DNA from 2 places in the Pseudoalteromonas sp. BDTF-M6 genome. Region 2 is predicted to be linked to the other one. Evidence: predicted binding sites of a transcription regulator. Region 2 holds the regulator's gene; the other holds the start of a gene.
What was found. Region 2 encodes ArgR, which controls arginine synthesis, uptake and breakdown. Its sites were predicted from a motif close to ANTGAATANNTATTCANT; they were not measured.
Positions count from the first base shown of each region.

Region 1 (7,486 bases), on a different contig from region 2:
CGTTGGTCAATCAGCTGTTGTCTTTGTCCCGCATCGAAGGGGCGCGTAAACATGACAATGATAAGCCGGTGCATGTGCCGCAGATGTTGGAATTAATTCATACCGAGGCGCAGTCGCTGAATCAGGATAAGGGCCATACTCTGGTCTTTGAGGTGGACGCGGAGCTCGATATTCTCGGTGCCGCCGATGAATTGCGCAGTGCCTTTTCAAACCTGGTCTTCAATGCCGTGCATTACACCCCAGAAGGTGGGCAGATCACCGTGCGCTGGCAGCGCAAGGATGGCTACGCCCACTTTAGCGTCAGCGATAACGGTGAGGGCATTGCCCCCGAGCACCTTAATCGTTTAACCGAGCGCTTTTATCGTGTTGATAAGGCCCGCAGCCGTAAGACAGGTGGTTCGGGACTGGGTCTGGCCATTACCAAACACGTGTTATCACGCCATGATTCACAGCTGCATATAGAAAGCACCGTGGGTAAGGGGTCGTGTTTTTGGTTTGCTTTTGCGCCGAGCTGGATAGTAACAAATAATCAAAATGCTCCACTTTCGGCAAAGTCATAAAAGTGTCATTTTCGAGTAATCTAACTGTCATTTTGTCGCTGCACAATGGTCGCAGTTGAAACATGGGACACACAAATTGGAGAACCCAATGAAATTTAAAAACTTAGTTGCTGCAATGGGCGTTGCTGTTAGTGCCCTAACTGCAGGTCAGGCGATGGCCACAGATAAAGCTATCGCAGAGTATGAAAAAACAAGCGGCATCTCTGGAAACTTTTCATCAGTAGGTTCTGATACCTTAGCCAACATGATGACTTTCTGGGCCGAAGAATATAAGCGTATTTACCCTAACGTAAATATCCAGATCCAAGCGGCTGGTTCATCTACAGCGCCACCGGCATTGACCGAAGGTACGGCTAACTTTGGCCCTATGAGCCGTAAGATGAAGTCGAAAGAAATCGAAGCATTCGAAAAGCGTCACGGTTACAAGCCTACTGAAATCCGTGTAGCGATTGATGCGCTTGCCGTATTCGTACACAAAGACAACCCAATCGAAGGTCTTCGTATCGACCAGGTAGATGCTATTTTCTCATCTACTCGTAAATGTGGTGCATCAGAAGAAGTGAATCGTTGGGGTGAAGTAGGTCTAGAAGGTGACTGGGCTGCTAAAGACATCCAGCTTTACGGCCGTAACTCGGTATCAGGTACTTACGGTTACTTCAAGAAGAAAGCACTTTGTAAAGGTGACTTCCGTAACAACGTAAACGAGCAACCTGGTTCTGCGTCTGTAGTACAGTCAATCTCGTCATCAGTGAACGCGATTGGTTACTCGGGCATCGGTTATAAAACATCGGGTGTTCGTACCGTACCTCTAGCGAAGAAAGGCGATAAGTTCGTAGATGCAACGTTAGAAAATGTTGCTACTGGTAAGTACCCACTATCACGTTTCCTATACGTTTACGTGAACAAGCACCCAAATAAACCGCTTGCGCCAATCGAAGCCGAGTTTATCAAAATGGTACTTTCACAAACCGGTCAAAAGATTGTTGAGAAAGACGGCTATGTACCACTTTCTGCAAAAATGGTTGAAAGCGAGCTTAAGAAGCTAGGCTTAAACTAATCTTTGAATCTTGTTGATTAGATAGCAAAGCCCCTCATTGAGGGGCTTTTTTTATGCCTGTGTTTTAGGGTTTGGCTTACCAGCAGCTTTGATAGATAAGCTCTTTAATGATCTGTTGTGAAGGGGCAATGCGTTCCATGGCCAGATACTCATTGGGCTGGTGCGCCTGTTCAATGGAGCCAGGCCCCATCACTATGGTTTCACAACCCAGTTGTTGGATAAAGGGCGCCTCGGTGCAGTAGTTAACGGCGACCGCCGGTTGCTGAGAGAGCTTTTCCGCCAATTTGACCAGGGCGCTGTCCTTGGTACCGGCAAAGGCCGGAATGGGATCGTGCATATCCCACACTTCCACCGAGCCCGGATAACGTGCGTTGATGTCCTTGGTGGCATCAAGCAACATGGCTTGCAGCTCGGCGATGCTCAGGCCGGGCAGCGGGCGCATATCGAGTTGCAGCTCACAACAGCCGCAAATACGATTGGCATTGTCGCCGCCATGGATATGACCCAGGTTCATTGTCGGGTAGGGAATAGCAAAATCGGAAACTGAATATTTATTCTTTAGTTCCTCTTTTAATTTCAGCAGCTTTTGAATTACCAGATGCATTACTTCAATGGCATTTATACCGCGTTCAGGATCCGAGCTATGACCGCTTTTGCCAATGATGCGAATCGCCGAAGTCATATGCCCCTTGTGGGTAAACACGGGCACCATGTCGGTGGGCTCGCCAATAATACAGCGCTCGGGTTTGAGATCTGGATAGCGAGCCACTTCCTGAGCTCCGGCCATGGTGGTTTCTTCATCGGCGGTGGCCAGCAGTAATAATGGACGCTGCTGTTTACTGCTATCAAGCTCGGTAATGGCATTGAGAACAAAAGCAAAAAATCCTTTCATATCAATACTGCCTAAGCCGTAGAGCTTGTTGTCTTCGGCTATAAGCTTAAAGGGATCCCGCTGCCAGCGTCCCTCATCAAAGGGCACGGTATCCGTGTGCCCGGCGAGCATCAGGCCACCTGCACCGCTGCCGCGTTTGGCCAGTAAATTGTATTTGCCGGGGGCGCTTTGCAGCTCGATGACCTCACTGTGAAAACCCAAGGATTCGCACCAGGTTGCCAGCAACTCAATAACACCGCGGTTACTTTGACTTAGGGCCGGATCGAGCGAGCTGATCGAGGGAGCGGCAATAAGTTGCTGGTAGCGCGTAAGAAAATCTGGGTTCGACATATAAAATCCAAATATTTATTCATATCTATTGCATAATAATATAAATGTCTTTATAGTGAATATCAATTCACATTTTCAGCATAAATATTGGTTTGGTTTAATGATTCACTACCTCTTTAGCATAACGTCACGACGATAGTTCGAGTACACATATCTCCCTTGTGTACTCGCTTTTTTTCGTCGGGCATCTCGCCCGTTACTTACTTTCTGATTTTGAGTGTAATTAATGAATATTGTAATTATTGGCGCGAGTGGCTACAGCGGTGCAGAGCTAGCCAAATTAGTCGCAACACATCCTCACTTTGAACTTGTTGGCTGTTATGTGTCGGCCGGCAGTGTGGATCTTAATAAACCCCTTAGCGCCCTTTACCCAGAGCATAAAGGCATAGTGGACCTGCCATTGCAAGGCATGGACGACGCGGCCATTGCCACCATTGCGGCACAGGCCGATGCGGTGTGCCTGTGTACAGATCATAAAGTCAGTGTAGATCTGGCTCCCCAGTTTCTTGCCAAGGGCCTGAAGGTTTTTGATCTATCCGGCGGCTTTCGCCTTGCCGATGCTGATTTATATGAAGAATTCTATGGTTTTACCCACCAACATCCCGAACTATTAGCGCAGGCTGCGTATGGTTTGGCGGAATGGCACAGCGAAGCGCTGAAAACCGCGCAGCTAGTGGCCGTGGCCGGTTGCTACCCGACCGCCAGTTTAAATGCCCTTAAACCGTTGCAGCAGGCCGGTTTGTTGGCCGCTGAGCAGCAGGTGATCATCAATGCGGTATCCGGGGTCACCGGTGCAGGGCGCAAGGCCAATATCGGCACCCATTTTTGCGAAGTCTCTTTGGCTCCTTACGGCTTGTTTAACCATCGTCATACTCCTGAAATCGAGCAGTATTTGCAGCATCCCGTACTGTTTACACCGCACCTGGGTAATTTTAAGCGCGGCATTTTGGCCACCATTTACGCCACCCTCAATGCCGATGTAACGCTGGATGATGTCAGCGGCGCCTATCAGGTACTGGCCGACGAGCCCCTAATTCGCCTATTGGGCGCCAATCAGGTGGCTTCCATTAAAGGCATTGAAAATCAACCCTATGTCGACATCGGTTGGCATGTACAAGGGCAACAGCTGATTGTCAGCGTCGCCATAGACAACCTACTTAAAGGCGCCTCTGGTCAAGCACTGCAGTGCATGAACCTGAATGCGGGCCTGGCTATTAACACCGGTTTGGTATGAGGAACACATGATGACTACTAAGAAAACTTGGGTAATCAAACTCGGTGGAGCGGTATTGAACAATCCCGCGGCGCTCGATGCGCTGTTTGTGGCTCTGGGCTCGCAGCAGCAGGCTAATTTCGTGGTTGTTCATGGCGGCGGTGCCCTTGTTGACCGCTGGTTACAGGATGCCGGTTTTGCTACCGCTAAACATCAGGGATTACGCATTAGTCCGGCGGAGCAAATGCCTTATATCGTCGGTGCTTTAGCCGGTTGTGCCAATAAGCAACTGCTGGGCGTGGCCCTTAAAAACAAGCTGCAACCGGTGGGCTTAAGCCTGTTTGAGGCGGGCATTAATGCCGAGCAAAAACTCAAAGCCCTGGGCCAGGTCGGCGAATGTGTGCCGAGCGCGGACTCAATTTTACCAATGCTTATTGATGCTGGGCGTTTAGCGCTGGTGAGTTCCATTGGTTTTGATGAGCAGGGGAAATGGTACAACGTTAATGCCGATGAAGCGGCGGCGGCGATCGCTAAGTTACTGGGCGCCGAACTTATTTTTATGACGGATGTGGAGGCGGTGCTGGACCAACAAGGCTGTGCCCTGCATCAACTAAATAAAGCACAAATCGATGACTTGATTGCACAAGGAGTTATCTCGGGCGGGATGGAGGTCAAAGTAAAGACCAGCCTTCTTGCTGCCCAGCATTTACGACGGGGTGTGTACATCTCCAGCTGGCAAAAGCCAGAAAACCTTATTGCATTGCTCCAAGGGGAGCATGTTGGCACTCAGATCACTATGTAGATAACACCATGAAACAAGATTTTATTACCGGCCTAGAGCTGGATGAAAAAAAGATTTTAACGCTTTTATCCCTGGCGCAAGAAATGAAGGCGCAGCCGCAGGATTATGCTCAGGCATTGGCCGGCAAGTCGGTTGTGACCTTATTTGAAAAGCAGAGTCTGCGCACGCGGCTGAGTTTCGATATCGGCATTAACAAACTTGGGGGTCATGCTGTTTACCTTGACCAGCAAAACGGTGCCATGGGCTCACGTGAGTCGGTGAAAGACTTTGCCCTGAATATCAGCACCTGGGCCGATGCCATCGTTGCTCGGGTTAATCAGCACAAAACCCTGGAAGAGCTCAGTGAGTTTTCCTCCAAGCCAGTGGTGAATTCCTTATGTGACCTTTACCACCCATGTCAGGCATTAGCCGACTTTTTGACGCTGCAAGAAGTGTATGGCGATGTGAGTCAACTTAAGCTGGCTTACCTAGGTGAAGGAAACAATGTCACCCATTCACTGATGTTGTTGGCGGCCACCTTGGGCACCGACTTTGTGGCCGTCTGCCCCAAAGGCTGTAGCCCGGATGCACAAATTGTGAAGCAGGCGGAGCAAATCGCCGCCAGTAAGGGCGCTTCGATCCTAGTTAGCGACCGAGTTGAAGCGGCGGTAGGAGCCAACGCCCTGTACGCCGATACCTGGGTTTCAATGGGTGATAACACGCCGCTTGAACAGGTAAAAGAAAAATATATGCCATATCAGCTTAACAAACAGCTGCTAAATATGACTGGCGCACAAACAGTTTTACATTGTCAGCCCGCTCATCGCGAGTTTGAAATTACCTCGGATGTGATGGACAGCGACTATTCTAAGATTATTCAACAGGCGGAAAACCGTATGCATGCACAAAACGCCCTGTTAGTTACATTATTAAACCCAAATTTTTAAGGACTTGAGATGAGCACTATTAAAAAAGTTGTATTGGCCTACTCGGGTGGTTTGGATACCTCGGCGATTGTGCCTTGGTTAAAAGAAAACTACGGCTGTGAAGTGGTGGCCTTTGTGGCCGATGTGGGCCAGGGCGCAGAAGAGCTGGCGGGCGTGGAAGAAAAAGCCATTGCCTCGGGTGCATCGGAGTGTCACATCGTTGACCTTAAAGAAGAAATGGTTGCCGATTATATCTACCCGACGCTGAAAACCGGCTCTATTTATGAGGGCACCTATTTGTTAGGTACCTCTATGGCCCGTCCTATTATTGCCAAGGCCCAGGTTGAAGTGGCCCGTAAGGTCGGTGCCGATGCTCTGTCGCATGGTTGTACCGGTAAGGGTAATGATCAGGTGCGCTTTGAGTCCTGTTTTGCAGCCTTGGCGCCGGATCTTAAAGTGATCGCCCCTTGGCGTGAGTGGGATCTGTCCAGCCGTGAGTCCCTGTTGGATTACCTGGCCGAGCGCAACATCCCTTGTGCCGCGTCGGCAACCAAGATCTACAGCCGTGACGCTAATGCCTGGCATATTTCTCATGAAGGCGGCGAGCTAGAAGATCCTTGGTGTCAGCCAAGCGATCAGGTGTGGACCTGGACCAATTCACCAGAGCAAGCACCGGATCAGCCGGAAATGGTAAGCATCAGCGTAGAAAAAGGCGAAATAGTCGCGGTAAATGGCGAGCAACTCAGCCCGTATCAGTGTCTGGTGAAACTGAATGAATTAGCCGCTCCTCACGGTGTTGGTCGCGTCGATATAGTGGAAAACCGTTTGGTAGGCATGAAGTCGCGCGGTTGTTATGAAACTCCGGGAGGCACGGTGATGATGGCGGCATTGCAGGCCATTGACGAACTGGTACTGGATAAGGCCAGCCGCAAGTGGAAAGAAACTCTGGGCGGCGAGTTTGCGCATCTGGTCTATGACGGTCGTTGGTTTACGCCATTAAAAGACAGCATTTTGGCGGCGGCCGAGGCTTTTGCCGAGTTTGCCAGTGGTGAAGTGGTGTTGAAGATGTACAAGGGTCAGGTTGTCGCGGTGCAGAAGAAATCACCAAACAGCCTATATAGCGAAGATTTCGCTACCTTTGGCGCCGATGATGTATACGACCAATCACACGCCGAAGGCTTTATTCGTTTGTTCTCGCTATCAAGCAGAATATCGGCGTTGAAGAAGTAAGGTAGGAGAAGGCAATGGCACTTTGGGGCGGACGGTTTTCATCGGGTCCAGATGAAGCATTTAAACAGTTTAACGATTCTTTGCCGTTTGACTATGTGATGGCGGAGCAAGACATTATTGGCTCTGTGGCATGGGCGGGAGCGTTAAATCGCGTTAACGTGTTGACCGATGACGAGCACCAGCGCTTGGTGGCGGCATTGTATGAACTGCTTGAAGAGGTTCAGGCTAATCCAGGCAGTGTCGCGCTAAGTGGTGAAGAAGATATTCACTCTCATGTTGAGGCGGCGTTGATAAGTAAGGTGGGCGATCTCGGTAAGAAATTGCACACCGGGCGCAGCCGCAACGATCAGGTGGCCACCGACTTTCGCCTTTGGTGCAAGCAAACTGCCAGTACCATTGCCGATGCCCTTATTGCCACCAAGCAGTCGCTACTCGCATTAGCCGAGCGGGAATTTGGTACAGTTCTACCTGGCTATACGCATTTGCAACGGGCCCAG
Region 1 is NZ_JAGXTQ010000004.1:356,320-363,805, reverse strand. It holds gene phoR (phosphate regulon sensor histidine kinase PhoR) at 1-560, shown strand, start outside; gene KD147_RS11545 (PstS family phosphate ABC transporter substrate-binding protein) at 649-1,617, shown strand; gene argE (acetylornithine deacetylase) at 1,694-2,839, opposite strand; gene argC (N-acetyl-gamma-glutamyl-phosphate reductase) at 3,066-4,073, shown strand; gene argB (acetylglutamate kinase) at 4,084-4,854, shown strand; gene KD147_RS11525 (ornithine carbamoyltransferase) at 4,863-5,780, shown strand; gene KD147_RS11520 (argininosuccinate synthase) at 5,790-6,989, shown strand; gene argH (argininosuccinate lyase) at 7,004-7,486, shown strand, end outside.
Region 1: argC (N-acetyl-gamma-glutamyl-phosphate reductase) is a predicted target of ArgR. The motif match lies at 2,894-2,911, and genes of this name have one in related genera.

Region 2 (7,486 bases):
TGCTCTTCGTCCTTGTTTTTGGTTACAGTCCTTGTGTCCTGCTTCCTGCAGTTGTCCTTCCTGGCTCTTGAGCACATCCGGTGCACAAATCCTGGCAATCCCTGCTGTGGTTTCCTTAACTTTTAACGCTCGTATGCCCTTACAAGCGATGAAGTTAGTATAAGGGAAAGTTTTAACCTAGGTCAGCCAGTTAAACTCATACTAAATTCTGTAAAAGTATCGCAACAATTTATATTTGAATTAAAAATCAAAAGGTTAGGTTTTTTTTGTTCGTTTTTTTAGCAGCGATTGCGGTAATAACGCGGTGAACTGTGCGATATATCTCACAAAGTTTCGGGCCAACCGGGAAATTATTCTTTTGCTTAGCGGCTTAGCGCTGTACTTTTTTGTCTTAAACAGTATGATGCTTTTGAGAATTATTTTTATTTAAGTAGGAGTCTTTGGTGAAAAAAGCACTAGGATTTGCATTGGCATCGGTTGTTTCTGTTTTGTCTGCGGCGCCGGCCTTGGCGGCAGAAACCGTTAATATTTATTCATTTCGCCAACCTTTCTTAATTGAACCTATTTTAGAAAAATTCACGGCGCAAACCGGTATCGAAACCAAGGTGGTGTTTGCCAAAAAAGGTTTGATAGAGCGCTTAAAGCGTGAGGGCAAACACACCCAAGCTGACTTGGTGCTGACGTCAAACTTCAGTGCACTAATGCAATTAGAAGACATGGCGTTGACGCAAACCATCAGTAGCGAACAGGTCGACGCCAACATTCCTGCCAGTTTTCGTGATCCTAATGGTCAGTGGGTGGCGCTGACGAAACGAGTACGTAATGTATATTCTGCGAAAGATCGCGTTGGTAAACTCGATACCTTACGTTACGAAGACCTAGCCACGGAAGCTTATGCTAACAAGGTCTGTATGCGCCCGGGTAAGCACCCTTATAACCTAGGTCTGGTAGCGTCGATGATAGCTCACCATGGTGAGACCGAGACGAAAAAGTGGTTGGAAGGCCTCAAGGCAAACCTGGCCCGTAAGCCACAAGGCAATGACCGTGCCCAAGTGAAAGCGGTTAAAGAAGGCCTGTGCGATGTGGCCATTGGCAACAGTTATTACTTTGGCAAAATGATGCAGGATGAGCAGCAAAAGGCCTGGGCAGATGCCGTCTATATTAACTTCCCTAATCAGCAAGATAGGGGCGCTCATGTAAATGTCTCCGGCGTGGTACTAACCAAGCACTCGAAAAACAAGGAAAATGCCTTGAAACTGATCGAGTTTATGACCGACAATACGGCGCAAAATATGTATGCCTCCGTCAATATGGAATATCCGGTTAAGCCCGGTGTGCCCCTGTCCGAGCTCGTGGCATCTTGGGGTGAGTTTAAAGAAGACACGCTGCCGTTAGCGGAAATAAGCAAGCACCGTAGCGCTGCGTTACGACTTCTTGACGAGGTTAAATTCGACCTTTAACTGATTAGTTTCAATGCAGTTTAAATTTTCGCTGTCCTCATGGCAGCTGATTGCGTGGACGACAGGCTTAGGCCTGTCGTTGCCGTTAGGCTTCCTGATTTTTGAATCTCTGCAAAGCGACCCCCAGGTGTTTGCGCACCTGTGGAATACCGTGCTGTGGGATTATATTGGCAACACCATCCTCTTGATCCTCGGTGTGGCCTTATTAAGCTGCGTGATTGCGCTGCCACTGGGGTGGTTGGTGGCCTACTGTGATTTTCCCGGCAAAAAACTCTTTTCCTGGGCGCTGATGTTGCCCTTGGCCATGCCCACGTATCTGATTGCCTACGTGTATACCGACCTGTTTGACTACGCCGGACCGGTGCAAATTGCACTGCGCGATGCCTTTGGCTGGCAATCTCCCGACGACTATTGGTTTTTCGATATCCGTACTCTGGGCGGTGCCATTGTTATGCTGGCCTTGGTGTTGTACCCCTACTTGTTTTTGATATTTAAAACGGCATTAAAAGAGCAGTCGCATAAGCTGGTGCAGGCCGCCGAAATCATGGGCAACACCCCGGCACAGAGCTTTTTTAAGATCAGCCTGCCTTTAAGCCAGGGCGCCATTGCTGCGGCGGTGGCGCTGATCAGCATGGAAGCCATGGCCGATTTTGCCACCGTAAGCTACTTTGCCGTTAGCACCCTGACCACGGCGGTGTACGACACCTGGTTTGGTTATTATTCTTTGACCGCTGCGGCAAAAATCTCCGGCATCATGCTGCTAATCCTGTTTGTGGCTATCATTATCGAGCGTTATTCCCGTCGTAATCAGGCGGTGTTTGAGCGACAAACTCAGCTCGGTGAAGAGTCTTTATATCCGCTTACAGGCGCCAAGGCCTTTGCTGCCAGCGCCTTTGCCAGCCTAGTCCTGTTAGTTGCGTTCGTGGTTCCCGTGCTGGTGTTAGGCGGCTACGCCATTGATTATTTCGATCAGGCCTGGAACAGCGAGTTCTTCCTATATGCCTGGCAAAGCCTGAAAATTTCCGCCTTGGTCAGTGTCCTGGCCATTGTTTTGAGCCTGCTTGTGGTTTATTTCCAGCGCCTGACGCCATCGCCTGCCAGTCTCTGGCCTGGGCGCCTGGCAAGCACTGGCTATGCGCTGCCGGGCACGGTATTGGCCATCGCCGTGTTGCTGCCGCTGACCACCTTGGAAGAGGGCGTTAACCAGTGGCTGGAACCCTATGATAAGGCGCCTGGGCTGTTTTTAAGCGGTACCCTGTTTGCGATTATTTTTGCTTACGTGGTGCGTTTTTATGCCATTGCTCATGGCAGTATAGAGTCGAGCTTTAGCCGCATTAGCCCCAGCTTGGATATGGCCAGTCAGTCTATGGGCCGCAGTGCGAGACAAACCCTGACCAGCGTACATATACCCATTCTCAAGCGAGGTATTTTAACCGCGGCGCTGCTGGTGTTTATCGAATGTATGAAAGAATTACCGGCGGCCTTGCTGCTACGCCCCTTTAACTTTGAAACTCTGGCAACCCATGTTTTTCAATATGTGAGCGATGAACAGCTTGAGCTGGCCTCGGTGGCGGCCTTATTTATCGTCGTTGTGGGTCTAATTCCGCTCTATTTTATTAACCGCTCGATGGAGCAAAAACACTGATGACGGCACAGCTTCACTTAGACAATATCAGCTTTAACTATGGCGAGCGTGCCGTGGTGGATAACCTGAGCCTGCATTTAGGCGATAATGAAATCCTTTGCCTGTTAGGGGCCAGTGGTTGTGGTAAAACCACCACCCTCAAGGCTATTGCCGGTTTGCTGCGCCCGCATCAAGGGGTCATTCGTCTCGGCGAGACCATCTTATGCGACGATAACCGCTTTGTTGCGCCTCAGCATCGTAATATGGGCATGATGTTTCAGGATTATGCTTTGTTTCCACATTTGAATGTGGCCGACAACATTGCCTTTGGCCTCAAAGCCATGACCCGGGTCAACAAGGCCAAAAGGGTTAAGGAAATGCTGGCGCTGGTCCATCTCGAAGATTGTGCCCACCGTTATCCTCATCAATTATCTGGTGGCCAACAGCAGCGGGTGGCCATCGCTCGAGCTCTGGCCTATAAGCCCAGTCTGCTGTTACTGGATGAGCCTTTTTCTAATATCGACCATCAGGTGCGTTTTCAATTGATCGCCGATATTCGCCGCATCATAAAAGACCAACAGGTGTCGGCGATTTTCGTTACCCACTCCAAGGAAGAGGCCTTTGCTTTTGCCGATACCCTGGCGGTGATGCACCAAGGGAAAATTGCCCAACAGGGGACACCGCAGCAGTTGTTTCACCATCCGTGCTCTAAGGTGGTGGCCGAGTTCCTTGGCACGGGTTTATACCTGGATGCCCAAAAGCAGGATGACTATCATTTTGAAACCCAGTTTGGGGTGGTTAAATCGCAGCAAGCGGTTGAGGGCAGTGAGCAGGTGGGGCAGTTGTATGTGCGCCCCCATGATCTGCAGCTTATTGCCGATGAAAGTGGCCCGGTGACCGTGTTGTCGAAGCGATTTGTTGGCACCGAGTATGTGTATCGGGTGCAGGTCTTTGGCCAAGAGCTTGAAGTGCCTGTCAAGCAGCCTGAACAAGAGTTTTTGCCGGGACAAAAGCTATCGATTACAATTACATCACATGCGGTAAACTTTTTTACCGCCTAAGCGCCCAGGCCCGCACCGCAGGAGGGCACAATCCAAGAATAAAAACATAGGAACTTAAATGGCCAAAGCGCAATCCGGCGTGTGCGCGCAAGCTAACTTACATGGCTTGCACCTTTTTTTTAATGTCCTTGATGGCCATGATGAAACCCTTAAGGTTAAGCTTGCTCGGCTCCTTGATGTGCAGGCTGAGTTTGAGGAGCGTTTCTCCGAAGCCATGGTCGCCAGTTTTGTCGCCATCGGTGCCCAGTATTGGCCGCTCTTACACCCCCAACGTACACCATCAACACTCACGAATTTTCCGCGCGTGAGTCACAGCGATCACAGTGTCGGTGTCCAGCCGTTCGATTTATTTGTGCAAATACGCTCGGACCGAGAAGATGTGAATCATCTCTTTGGCCAGCAAGTCCTGCAGTTGCTGGCGCCCGATGTGGAGCTGGTTGAAGAGATAAGTTGTTTTCGTTTTCTTGATGGTCGGGATTTTAATGGCTTTGTCTATGCCCCAGATACGCCTCATGGGCGGCAAAAAATGCTTACTGCTTTGGTGAGCGACGAGGATTATTTTGCCCACGGCAGCTATATCCATGTGCAGCGTTTTACCCATAACCTGGTGGCCTGGCAAGCGCTGAGCCAAGAGGAGCAGGAGTTCGTGATGGGGCGTACTCGCCTCGACAGTGAGCTGTTGATGCCACTTAATGCCAATAGTCATGCGGTATGCACCGAGTTAAAAGATGAAAAGGGCCAGCCGCTACTGTTACACCAGGGTATGCCCTTTGCGAGTATGAATAAGCAAGGTTTGTTATCGGTGACCTGTGCCGCCAGCGGCACCGCTTTTGGACAGATGCTCAATAGCCAGCTGGGGAATTATCTGCATTATGATGCCTGGCTCGACTTCACCCAGGCGGATATGGGCGCGGCCTTCTTTGCGCCCTCGGTGGATTTACTGAAACGTTTATAAAAGAGGTGATAGCCTCTTTTATACGTTGTCGAACAGTTTGCGCACGCGCTCCAAGGTAACATCAATTTCTGACACCTTCGCGGGGGCGATAAAGATGGTATCGTCACCGGCTATGGTGCCCAGCACGCCATCGGCCTTGCCCAGTGAGTCGAGCAGGCGGGCGATCAATTGCGCCGCACCAGGGCTGGTGTTGATGATGATCATCATTTCGTTGTGAACTATATCAATAACCAGTTGGCGTAGTGGTGACTTGGCGGTTGGAACGGCGAGTTCGGCCGGCAAACAGTATACCATTTCCTGCTTGGCATTGCGGGTTCGTACCGCACCAAATTTACTGAGCATGCGCGAAACCTTGCTTTGACTGATATTGTCAAAGCCTTGCTCCTTCAAGGCGTCGACAATCTCACCTTGTGAACCGAAGTTTTCTTCTTTAAGAATTGCCTTAAAGGCTTTTACCAAAGCTTCTTGTTTTTCTTGCGCTTGCATAATGTCATTCTTCTTTGCAAATTGTTGTCAATATTCTACCTAAGAAGTCAGTGTATTTCATCTTAGTAGGGTCTGTTGACCTTTGCTGTTTGTTTCTGCAGCAGTTTGTAGTGTATTTATACAAGGCGGCACATGTGTGGTGTAGTTATTCTACATGAACATTTAACAACACAGTAGAAATGCGCTACAAGCGCTGCCCTACGGGTTCATCTAAACGCATCCTGCTCTGTGTTACTCGCTATGTACATAAAATGACTATGCACCATAACGAGCGGCGTGACCAGAATGCGTTTAGATTGAACATAAAGTAAACCTCAAAGATAAACAGACCCTAGAATCTTTACAGTTAAGTTTACGACTATGGTCGAGATTATCCTCAAAATAACGCGGATTAATTTGTCTTTATGGCCTATTTTCATTATCTTTAGGGCCATCTTTAGGTCTGATGACCCAAATCTCACATAACCTAGTCTCGTTATTTACGGAGAATTAAAATGAAAGTTGCCGTTTTAGGTGCTGCCGGTGGTATCGGTCAAGCGCTATCTTTACTACTAAAAAATAGCCTTCCTGCTGGTTCTGAACTGTCTCTATACGACGTAGCGCCTGTTGTTCCAGGTGTTGCCGTAGACCTATCACACATCCCTACTGCGGTAGCAGTAAAAGGTTTTGGTAAAGACGACCTTGATGCAGCACTAAGCGGTTGTGACGTTGTTTTGATTCCTGCAGGTATGCCGCGTAAGCCAGGCATGGACCGTGCTGACCTATTCAACGTAAACGCGAGCATCATTCAGACGCTTGCTGAAGGCATCGTTAAAAACTGTCCTAAAGCCATGGTGGGTGTGATCACTAACCCGGTAAACGGCACTGTGCCAATCGTTGCTGAAGTATTCAAAAAAGCAGGCACTTATGACCCGGCGCGCGTTTTTGGTGTAACAACGCTTGACGTTATCCGTGCAGAAACTTTCGTTGCCGAGCTTAAAGGCCTGGACGTAAGCCAGGTTAAAGTTCCAGTGATCGGTGGTCACTCGGGCACAACTATTCTTCCTCTTCTTTCACAAGTGGAAGGCGCTACTTTCTCTGATGAGGAAATCGCAGCACTTACTACACGCATTCAAAACGCGGGTACTGAAGTTGTTGAAGCTAAAGCCGGTGGCGGTAGCGCAACACTTTCAATGGGTGCAGCGGCAGCCCGTTTCTGCCTGTCACTAGTGAAAGGCCTACAGGGTGAAGACGTAATCGAGTACGCCTACGTTGAAGGTAATGGTGAAGATGCACAATTCTTCGCACAGCCAGTACGTCTTGGTAAGAACGGTGTTGAAGAACTTCTTTCTTACGGTGAGCTAAGCGCGTTTGAGCAAAAAGCAAAAGACGACATGCTTGCAACTCTGAACAAAGACATCCAAGAAGGTGTCGACTTCATGAATAAATAAGCTGACGCCTCTGGGCCGTTAGCGGCATCCAAGGAGAGCATCTCTGCGGATGCAAGAGCCTCTACACATTTGTTGTAGGGGCTTTTTTTTATGCTTTTTTACATACCTTTAACTGGTATGACCATTTCTTGGTGGACGAAAAATACTTTCACTTTTGTCCATATCTTACATACTGAAGTGAATAAAAATGGCGGCGCATAGCAGCAATTTTGACAGTCTAAGGGGAATCTGATACCTTATCTGCACTTTTTGGTATGACCAATTTACCCGAAGCTAAAAATAACCATGTCATTAAAAGTCAAAGCAGCGAAACTTTCGGATGTGATCCTAGCGCAACTTGAGAACATGATTCTCGAGGGCTCGTTAGCTCCGGGTGAAAAATTACCACCGGAGCGTGAGCTCGCCAAACAGTTCGAAGTTTCTCGTCCTTCGCTGCGCGAAGCAATTCAAAAACTGGAAGCCAAAGGCTT
Region 2 is NZ_JAGXTQ010000002.1:507,643-515,128, forward strand. It holds gene KD147_RS06725 (extracellular solute-binding protein) at 444-1,460, shown strand; gene KD147_RS06730 (ABC transporter permease) at 1,474-3,105, shown strand; gene KD147_RS06735 (ABC transporter ATP-binding protein) at 3,105-4,145, shown strand; gene KD147_RS06740 (Dyp-type peroxidase) at 4,204-5,100, shown strand; gene argR (transcriptional regulator ArgR) at 5,119-5,586, opposite strand; gene mdh (malate dehydrogenase) at 6,081-7,016, shown strand; gene pdhR (pyruvate dehydrogenase complex transcriptional repressor PdhR) at 7,302-7,486, shown strand, end outside.